Oceanispirochaeta sp. M1: one gene and its partner. The protein of the gene in region 2 binds, or shares a complex with, the protein of the main gene of each other region. Links are inferred from orthologs where the notes say so. Each region holds a gene or a part of one and is shown on either strand. Other genes may lie near its edges.

Evidence for each region.
Region 1: rny (region 2) and DV872_RS12560 share a complex: the UniProt entries of both Bacillus subtilis proteins name them as parts of the possible RNA degradosome complex. The link is inferred for Oceanispirochaeta sp. M1 from one-to-one orthologs.

Annotation. Positions count from the first base shown.
Region 1 is NZ_QQPQ01000015.1:98,232-101,836, reverse strand. Bases 614-3,605 are described here. They hold DV872_RS12560 (6-phosphofructokinase), read right to left. Parts: upstream 2,645-3,605; coding sequence 1,583-2,644; downstream 614-1,582. Other genes in these bases: DV872_RS12555 (D-alanine--D-alanine ligase family protein), read right to left, coding at 2,692-3,605; ppk1 (polyphosphate kinase 1), read right to left, coding at 614-1,531. Also shown: more of ppk1, read right to left, coding at 1-613. UniProt on the Bacillus subtilis protein: Catalyzes the phosphorylation of D-fructose 6-phosphate to fructose 1,6-bisphosphate by ATP, the first committing step of glycolysis.
Region 2 is NZ_QQPQ01000022.1:66,928-70,998, forward strand. Bases 481-3,325 are described here. They hold rny (ribonuclease Y), read left to right. Parts: upstream 481-1,060; coding sequence 1,061-2,590; downstream 2,591-3,325. Other genes in these bases: DV872_RS26615 (hypothetical protein), read left to right, coding at 481-906; DV872_RS16045 (TIGR00282 family metallophosphoesterase), read left to right, coding at 2,601-3,325. Outside these bases: more of DV872_RS26615, read left to right, coding at 1-480; more of DV872_RS16045, read left to right, coding at 3,326-3,392; DV872_RS16050 (TlyA family RNA methyltransferase), read left to right, coding at 3,389-4,071. UniProt on the Bacillus subtilis protein: Endoribonuclease that initiates mRNA decay. Initiates the decay of all SAM-dependent riboswitches, such as yitJ riboswitch. Involved in processing of the gapA operon mRNA, it cleaves between cggR and gapA.

The sequences.
Region 1 (3,605 bases), on a different replicon or contig from region 2:
TCAGGTGCTTGTTCCGTCGGTAGCGGTAGTTGTTTTCGAAGAAATCGAAGAGGGCGTCCACCTCCTCGAGAATCTCCTTATGGGAAGTCATAAGGAAACAGTCTGTGTAGAGGCCGGCGGTATCCTCGTTTAGGTTACCCGTACCTATACCACCGTAGCGGACGGTTTTTCCCTTCTCCCTTCTGCTGATAAGGAGAAGTTTGGAGTGAACCTTGAGACCTTCCACACCAAAAATTACTTTTACATCGTTTTCTTTAAGTACATTGGCCCAGAAAATATTATTCTCTTCATCAAAACGGGCCTGCAGCTCCAGGATAACCAGAATCTCTTTTCTATTCTTCCTGGCATTGATCAGGGCATTCACAACGGATGAAAAGTTTGCCACTCTGTAGAGTGTTACTTTAATGCTTTCCACGTGGGGATCGATGGAAGCCTCCCGCAGTAGATCGATCACCGTATCAAAACTGTGATACGGAAAATAGAGAAGTGTATCTTTAGCCTTGATCGCCTGGAAGATTTTTACACCCTTGGGAAAGTGTCTGTGCTGCAGAGGTTCATATTTTTCACAACATTGCAGTCCCACCAGTTTGGGGAACTTCATAAAGTCGCTGAAGTAGTGATGCCTGCCTCCAGGGGTAACCGTATCATACTTTCTGAATTTCATTTTTCTGAGGAACATATCCAGCAGATCCTGATTCATGGTCTGATCATAGAGGAACCAGATTGGTGCTCCCAGATGTCTCTTCTGGACACTCTGGTTTACTTTGTTCATATAACTGAGTGAGATATCGTCATCATCAATATCCAGTTCCGCATCCCGTACAACCTTGAAGTTCCATGAATGGAAACTGTGATAATGGCTGTCTCTGAAAATTGATGGAAGTCCTGCACGGACCACTTCATCAATAAGCATTACATTCTGTTCATCTTTCTTGCTGGGAAGTTTGATAAACCGGGGAAGAACTTTTGTCGGGATCTCAACGATACTGTAGCGGATTTTATCTTCCTGGCCGATTGTTTTTTTCATCTCCACCGCAAGGTATAGTGTTTTGTCCTGCAGCTCGGGCAGTTTGTAACGTGCATCCACCATTATGGGGAAGATCTTGTGACGGACCTCTCTCTCAAAATACTCTTTTATAAAAGAACTCTGCTCTTTATTCAGCTGTTTGTATTTCAGAAGCCTTATTCCCATTACCTCGAGCTCAGCATACATATTCTGAAGTATTGTGTTGAAGCTTTCTCTCTGTCTGGCCACTTCCTTCTGAATATTTGCCATGGCAGAGGCAGGGTCTTCCCGAAGCATTATAGCTCCCTCTTTTCCCATCTGGCACATCCGACGGGTCATGGCAACACGAACCCTGAAAAACTCATCAAGATTTGAAGAGTAGATTCCCAGAAATTTGAAGCGATCACCCAGAGGATTTCTTTTGTCTTCGGCTTCCTGCAGAACTCTCTCATTAAAGGAAAGCCAGCTGATCTCTTTATTAAAAAAAGGGTAATCTCTTTTCTTTACGGTATAGGGGCGGGCCATAGTTTTCCTTTTATCAATTTAATTTTCTAAATAATACATACATGTATCTGATCAGCGTCCAAGACCGTCACCGAAACAGGTGTCTATAGTCCGGGCATGTTTAATAAGAGGATGATCTGCAGGGACAAATTTTGTCTTTCCGGCTACCTCTTCAAGGGGAACTGATGTCAGGTCATTTCCATGATACGCAGCCATTCGGCCGAATTCTCCGGAATCTGCCATACCTGCTGCGTATGAGCCGAGTTCTGTGGCAATCACCCTGTCTCTGGGAGAGGGGGTTCCACCTCTTTGAATATACCCCAGAATCGTCTCTCTGGTTTCTATGCCTGTCATATCCTGAATCAGACGGGCCACAGCAGCACCTGCAGAAATTCTGTTTTTCTTCATTCCCACTCCCGGCACCTTCACACCTTCTGCTACAACAACGATAGAGTAGGGTTTTCCCGCTTCAAGACGTTTCAAAAGGTAATCTTTCAGTGTTTCAGCTTTCCAGGGGATTTCAGGAAGAAGAATGGCATCTCCCCCTCCGGCAACACCGGAGTAGAGTGACAGCCAGCCCGTATGATGACCCATAACCTCTACAACCATAATTCTTTTATGAGAGTTGGCTGTGGTATGCATTCTATCGATGGCTTCGGTGGCGATATTTACAGCCGTATCAAAGCCGAAGGTCATATCTGTTCCCCAAACATCGTTGTCGATGGTCTTGGGAATGCCTACTATATTGAGGCCCAATTCCTGCAGTTTTCCTGCAGTCTTCATGGTTCCATTTCCGCCGATACATACAAGGGCATCAAGGCCCAGTTTATCGCAGTTCTCCAGAATACGGTCGGGTTTGCTCTGAACATACTCTTCGTACTCTTCGTGTTTAAACGGTTTTTCCCTTGAGGTTCCAAGAATGGTCCCTCCCATTGTCAATATTCCGGATAACGACTTCTCATCCAGATGTCTGTACTCATTATTGATCAGTCCGAGGTAGCCGGAGGAAAAGCCGTAGACATCCATTCCGTATTTGAGAATAGAAGTCTTTCCAACCCCTCTGATTGCAGCATTTAAACCGGGGCAATCGCCTCCTGCTGTAAGTATTCCAATCTTTTTTGTGCCTTGTGACATAATGTCTCCAGATTTTAAGTATAGAAAGTTAGGATATAGTTAGCAAATCACATCAGTGTGAAACTGAGAGCGCTTTTCTTTTTGAATCTGTCCAGGGCCAGATTGATCATCTCATCCAGTAGAGCGGGATAGGGAAGTCCTCCCGCATCACAGAGAAGAGGAAACATACTGATGCTCGTAAAACCGGGTATGGTGTTAATCTCATTGAGAAACAGCTCTCCTGTTTTCTTATCCATAAAGAAGTCCACCCGGGACATACCGCTGCAGCCAAGTACTTCATAGGCTTTTACAGCGATCTCCTGCACCCTGCGGGCATCTTCTTTTTCAAGATCTGCCGGCACGATAAGTGCGGCTCCATCGGGATCTAAATATTTTGCTTCATAATCATAAAACTCATGACTGGGCTTCAGTTCTCCGGGAGGGAAAGATCTGGGATTCTCGTTTCCCAGTATGGAGCACTCAATTTCTCTGGCATTAACAGCAGGTTCCACAAGCACCTTGTTATCAAAGCGCAGCGCTTCTTCCATGGCAGCCTGAAATTTATCTTCGTTATCCACACGGGAGACACCTACAGAGGAGCCGCACTGGGAGGGTTTAACAAAAAGGGGCATGCCGAACTTCTCTTTTATTTCAGTCAGAAGGGCGGTCCAGCTGAAATTTTCAGCCTCACACTCTGCTTTTCTGACACTTCTGAAGGGAACAACAGGCAGATTATGATGTTCCCATATTATTTTTGCTATATCCTTATCCATGCTCAGGTAGCTTCCACCTACACCTGCCCCGGCATAGGGAAGGTCGGCTATCTCAAGGAGTCCCTGAAGGGTTCCATCTTCACCGAAAGTACCGTGAAGAATGGGCAGAACCGCATCTACCGCTATGGGACCTTTATTTGAGCTAAGTCCTTTGCCTGGTACAACGCTGAGCATTTGCTGTGAATCTTCTTCAATCGAGAGGATCTCTT
Region 2 (4,071 bases):
GGCGGTAATGAAGAACTGAACGAAGTCGAAGAACTGGATGAAGTCGAAGATCTGGATGAAGTCGAAGATCTGGATGAAGTCGAAGAACTGGACGAAGTCGAAGAACTGGACGAAGTCGAAGATCTGGACGAAGTCGAAGATCTGGACGAAGTCGAAGATCTGGACGAAGTCGAAGATCTGGAAGAGCTGGATGAACTTGAAGAACTCGAAGAGATGGAAGAAGTCGAAGAGTTAAAAGTAGTCGTTCCTCCGCTATCTGTCAGTTTTACTGAGTACCTCAGTAAAGCCGGACTAGATATCAAAGAAGAGCCCGAATCAGACGAAGAAGATGCTCATGTTGAAGAAGATGATGGTAAGATAACCTCAGAATCGTTTATGCAGGGAATGGGTGGACTCGTTCAGAACCTGGCAGATGATCTGCTGCCTCCTCTGGAAGAAGAGCCCGAAGTTGAACATTATACAATAAAAGATGAAGTCGCACGTCTGGAAATGACTGAAAAGGGTCTTGATTTTGATAGATTCAGAAGTCATTACCGTGAAGGTTCTCTCGGTCTGCTAAAGGCACTGCGTGATCTGACAAGAGAATATAAAGCCCTGAGTGGTATCCTTATGAAAAAATCTGGAAAAGGGCTTATTCCTGTTCATTCAATCGGTATTAATGAAGACGGTGTAGACAGTCTGAGCAGTGATGATATTTCATCTCTCTTTGGATCTATGACCTCGGATAACAAGCTCGTGTACATTAAGAATAAAGACCATGAATCCTTAGCCGGAGCACTGGCACATCCCGATTTTAATCTTTTTCAATGCTGGGTTTTGATGCCACTGGAGAGTAAAGAAGGGATTGATTATGCTCTTCTTGGATACAAGGATTCCAAACAGTCATTTCTTAATGAGATTCTTTAATCAACTCTATAGATGCAGCTGGTTTACTTCTCATTGATAATGAAGAACTTATGTGATCAGCTGCTGATTTATGATGTTTTAATGGAAATACTTTGACTTGACAAATAGGTCTTTACTTATATAATCATATTATCTTGTAAGATTAGGGGGAATAATGGATCTTATATATATGATAGCTCTTCCCCTCGTTGGATTAGTATTAGGTTGGACAATAAGATGGCTTTATGCCAGATATCAGCTCTCTTCTTCAGAGCAGAAATCGTTAAGAGTAAAACAGGACGCAGTTAAAGAGGCAGAACAAGAAAAAAAATCTATCTTGCTGGAAGCACAGAATCAGATTATGAAGGAACGTCGTCAACTGGAGAAAGAAAACCGGGATAGACGCAATGATGTTCAGAAATATGAACGTAGAGTGCAACAAAAAGAAGATAACCTTGATAAAAAGACTGCGTTGCTTGAACAGAAACAGGCAGCGATTAACGATCAGGAAGAGGCTCTTGTAGGCAGAGAAGAATCTGTTACCGCGGAGGAATCCCGATGGCAGACTGAGCTCGAAAGAATCTCAGGTTTAACCAAAGACGAGGCGAAGAAATTAATTATCCAGAGTCTGGAAAATGAAGCAAAACATGATGCTCAGGCACTGGTTAATAAGATTGAACAGGAAGCGAATCTCACGGCTGAGAAGAAGGCCAGAGATGTCATAATTACTACAATTCAGCGTCTGGCGACAGATGTAAGCACAGAAATTACTGTGACTTCCGTCAGTCTGCCCAATGATGAAATGAAGGGTAGAATCATCGGTCGTGAAGGCCGTAATATCAGAACTCTCGAGACACTGACAGGTGTGGATATCATTATTGATGATACTCCTGAAGCTGTTGTGATCTCATGTTTTGATCCGATTAGAAAAGTGATCGCTAAGATCGCTCTGGAAAGACTGATAGCCGACGGCAGAATCCATCCCGCAAGGATTGAGGAAGTTGTACAGAAGGTGACGAAAGAAATCAGTCAGACTATTTATGAAGAGGGTGAAAAGGTTCTCTTCGATCTGGGTATTCATAATGTCCGGCCCGAAGGTATCAGAGCTCTCGGTCGTCTGCATTTCAGAACCAGTTATGGTCAGAATGTACTTTCTCATTCCAAGGAAGTTGCTGTCATTGCCGGTATGATCGCCTCTGAAGTAGGTGCTGATGCAGAACTTGCCAAGAGAGGAGCTTTGCTCCACGATATCGGTAAGGGACTTGAAACTGATGGTGATGTGAATCATGCGGAGCTGGGTGCAGAACTCTGTAAACGTATGAATGAAGATCCCCGGGTTATTAATGCTGTAGGTGCTCATCACAATGATATTGAGATAACTTCAGTGGAGGGAATCATTGTTCAGGTGGCGGATGCTATTTCAGCAGCCAGACCCGGAGCTAGACGTGAGACTCTTGATAACTATATCAAGCGACTTGAAAACCTTGAGAAGATCGCAATGAGCTTCGAGGGTGTTGAAAAGGTATTTGCTATTCAGGCTGGACGAGAGCTGAGAATCATGGTCAATAATGACAAAATTGATGATTCCAAAGCACAGATCCTTGCTAAAGATATTGCAAAGCAGATTGAAAATGAACTTAAGTATCCCGGACGTATCCGGGTCACCATAATTCGCGAAACAAGGGCCGTTGAATACGCCCGTTAGGAAGTGAACTTTGGCGAATGAATTACGCGCCCTTATTCTGGGAGATGTTGTTGGATCTCCCGGGAGCAGGGCGCTTTTCTTTGGATTAAAAAAACTCATCAAAGAGCACCGGGCAGATCTGGTCATCGTTAACGGTGAAAATGCAGCTGCCGGTTTCGGCATGATGCCCGAAGATGTGGAAAGACTGTTTTCCGCAGGTGCTGATGTGATTACAAGTGGTAATCATATCTGGCAGAAGAAAGAGATTCTGGATTTTCTTGATTCTCAGGAATTCCTTCTCAGACCTGCCAATTACCCTCCCGGTGTTCCAGGACATGGTCAATGTATTATCGAAAAGAAGAAACAGAAGATTGCTGTTTTTAATATGCTTGGCAGATCCCGTATGGGATTCAATGGCTTCTGTCCTTTTCAGGCTATGAAAAAAATGGTTCAGAAGGTTCAGGGACAAGCGGATATTACTATTCTTGATTTTCATGCTGAAGATCCCCTGGAGAAAGAAGCCCTTGCACTTCATATGGACGGTCAGCTGAGTCTTCTCTTTGGAACACACACACATATACAGACTGCCGATGAAAGGATTCTCCCCGGAGGAACCGCTTATATCAGTGATATAGGGATGGTAGGGCCGGTGGGTAGTGTTATCGGTGCTGATCCACAGCAGAGTATCAGAAGAAGCCTTTCTCAGCTTCCTATCAAGATGGACGTAATTGATAACCAGGCCCTGATCTGCGGCATCGTTGTAGATTTTTTAGACGGTAAGGCCGTTTCCATCAGTCGGATCAGGCAGCTTTCACCGGCATGAAGAAACAGAGGCTCCTGCAGCTTGCATCCCGGCAGTTTCCGGAATATTCAGAAAAAGAACTTTTCGCATCAATACTGTGCGGTGAACTCATTACTTCCGGTGAAAAGATAAAAGACCCTAAGGCTCTTGTTGCTTCAGATGCAAAGCTGGAACTCAGTAAAAAGAAATATGTCTCCCGTGGGGGATTCAAGCTGGAAAAGGTTCTTGAATACTGGTCCGTTCCGGTGAAAGGGAAAAGGATACTTGATGCCGGCTGTTCCACAGGTGGTTTTACAGATTGTCTTCTGCAGAAGGGAGCTCTCTCTGTTTATGCCGTTGATGTGGGATATAACCAGCTTGACTACTCTCTGCGAGTTAATCCGGCAGTAGTTGTTATGGAAAAGACCAATATTATGTCTGTTCAGAATCTTGATCCCAAGCCCCATTGGGCGGTTGCGGATCTCTCTTTCCGGAGCCTGCGGTCAGCCGCTTCACATATACTGAGTCTTACTGAAGAGTCACGTCTTATTGCCTTGATGAAACCTCAGTTTGAGCTGGAAAATCCTGATGATGACTTTGATGGTATTATCCGTGATCCGATACAGATCCTGGAAATTACAAGGACTGTGATTGACGAGATGGCTGAAGAAGGCGCTTTTGTCTGCAGAACTTCCCTGTCTCCTCTTACCGGGCGTAAAGG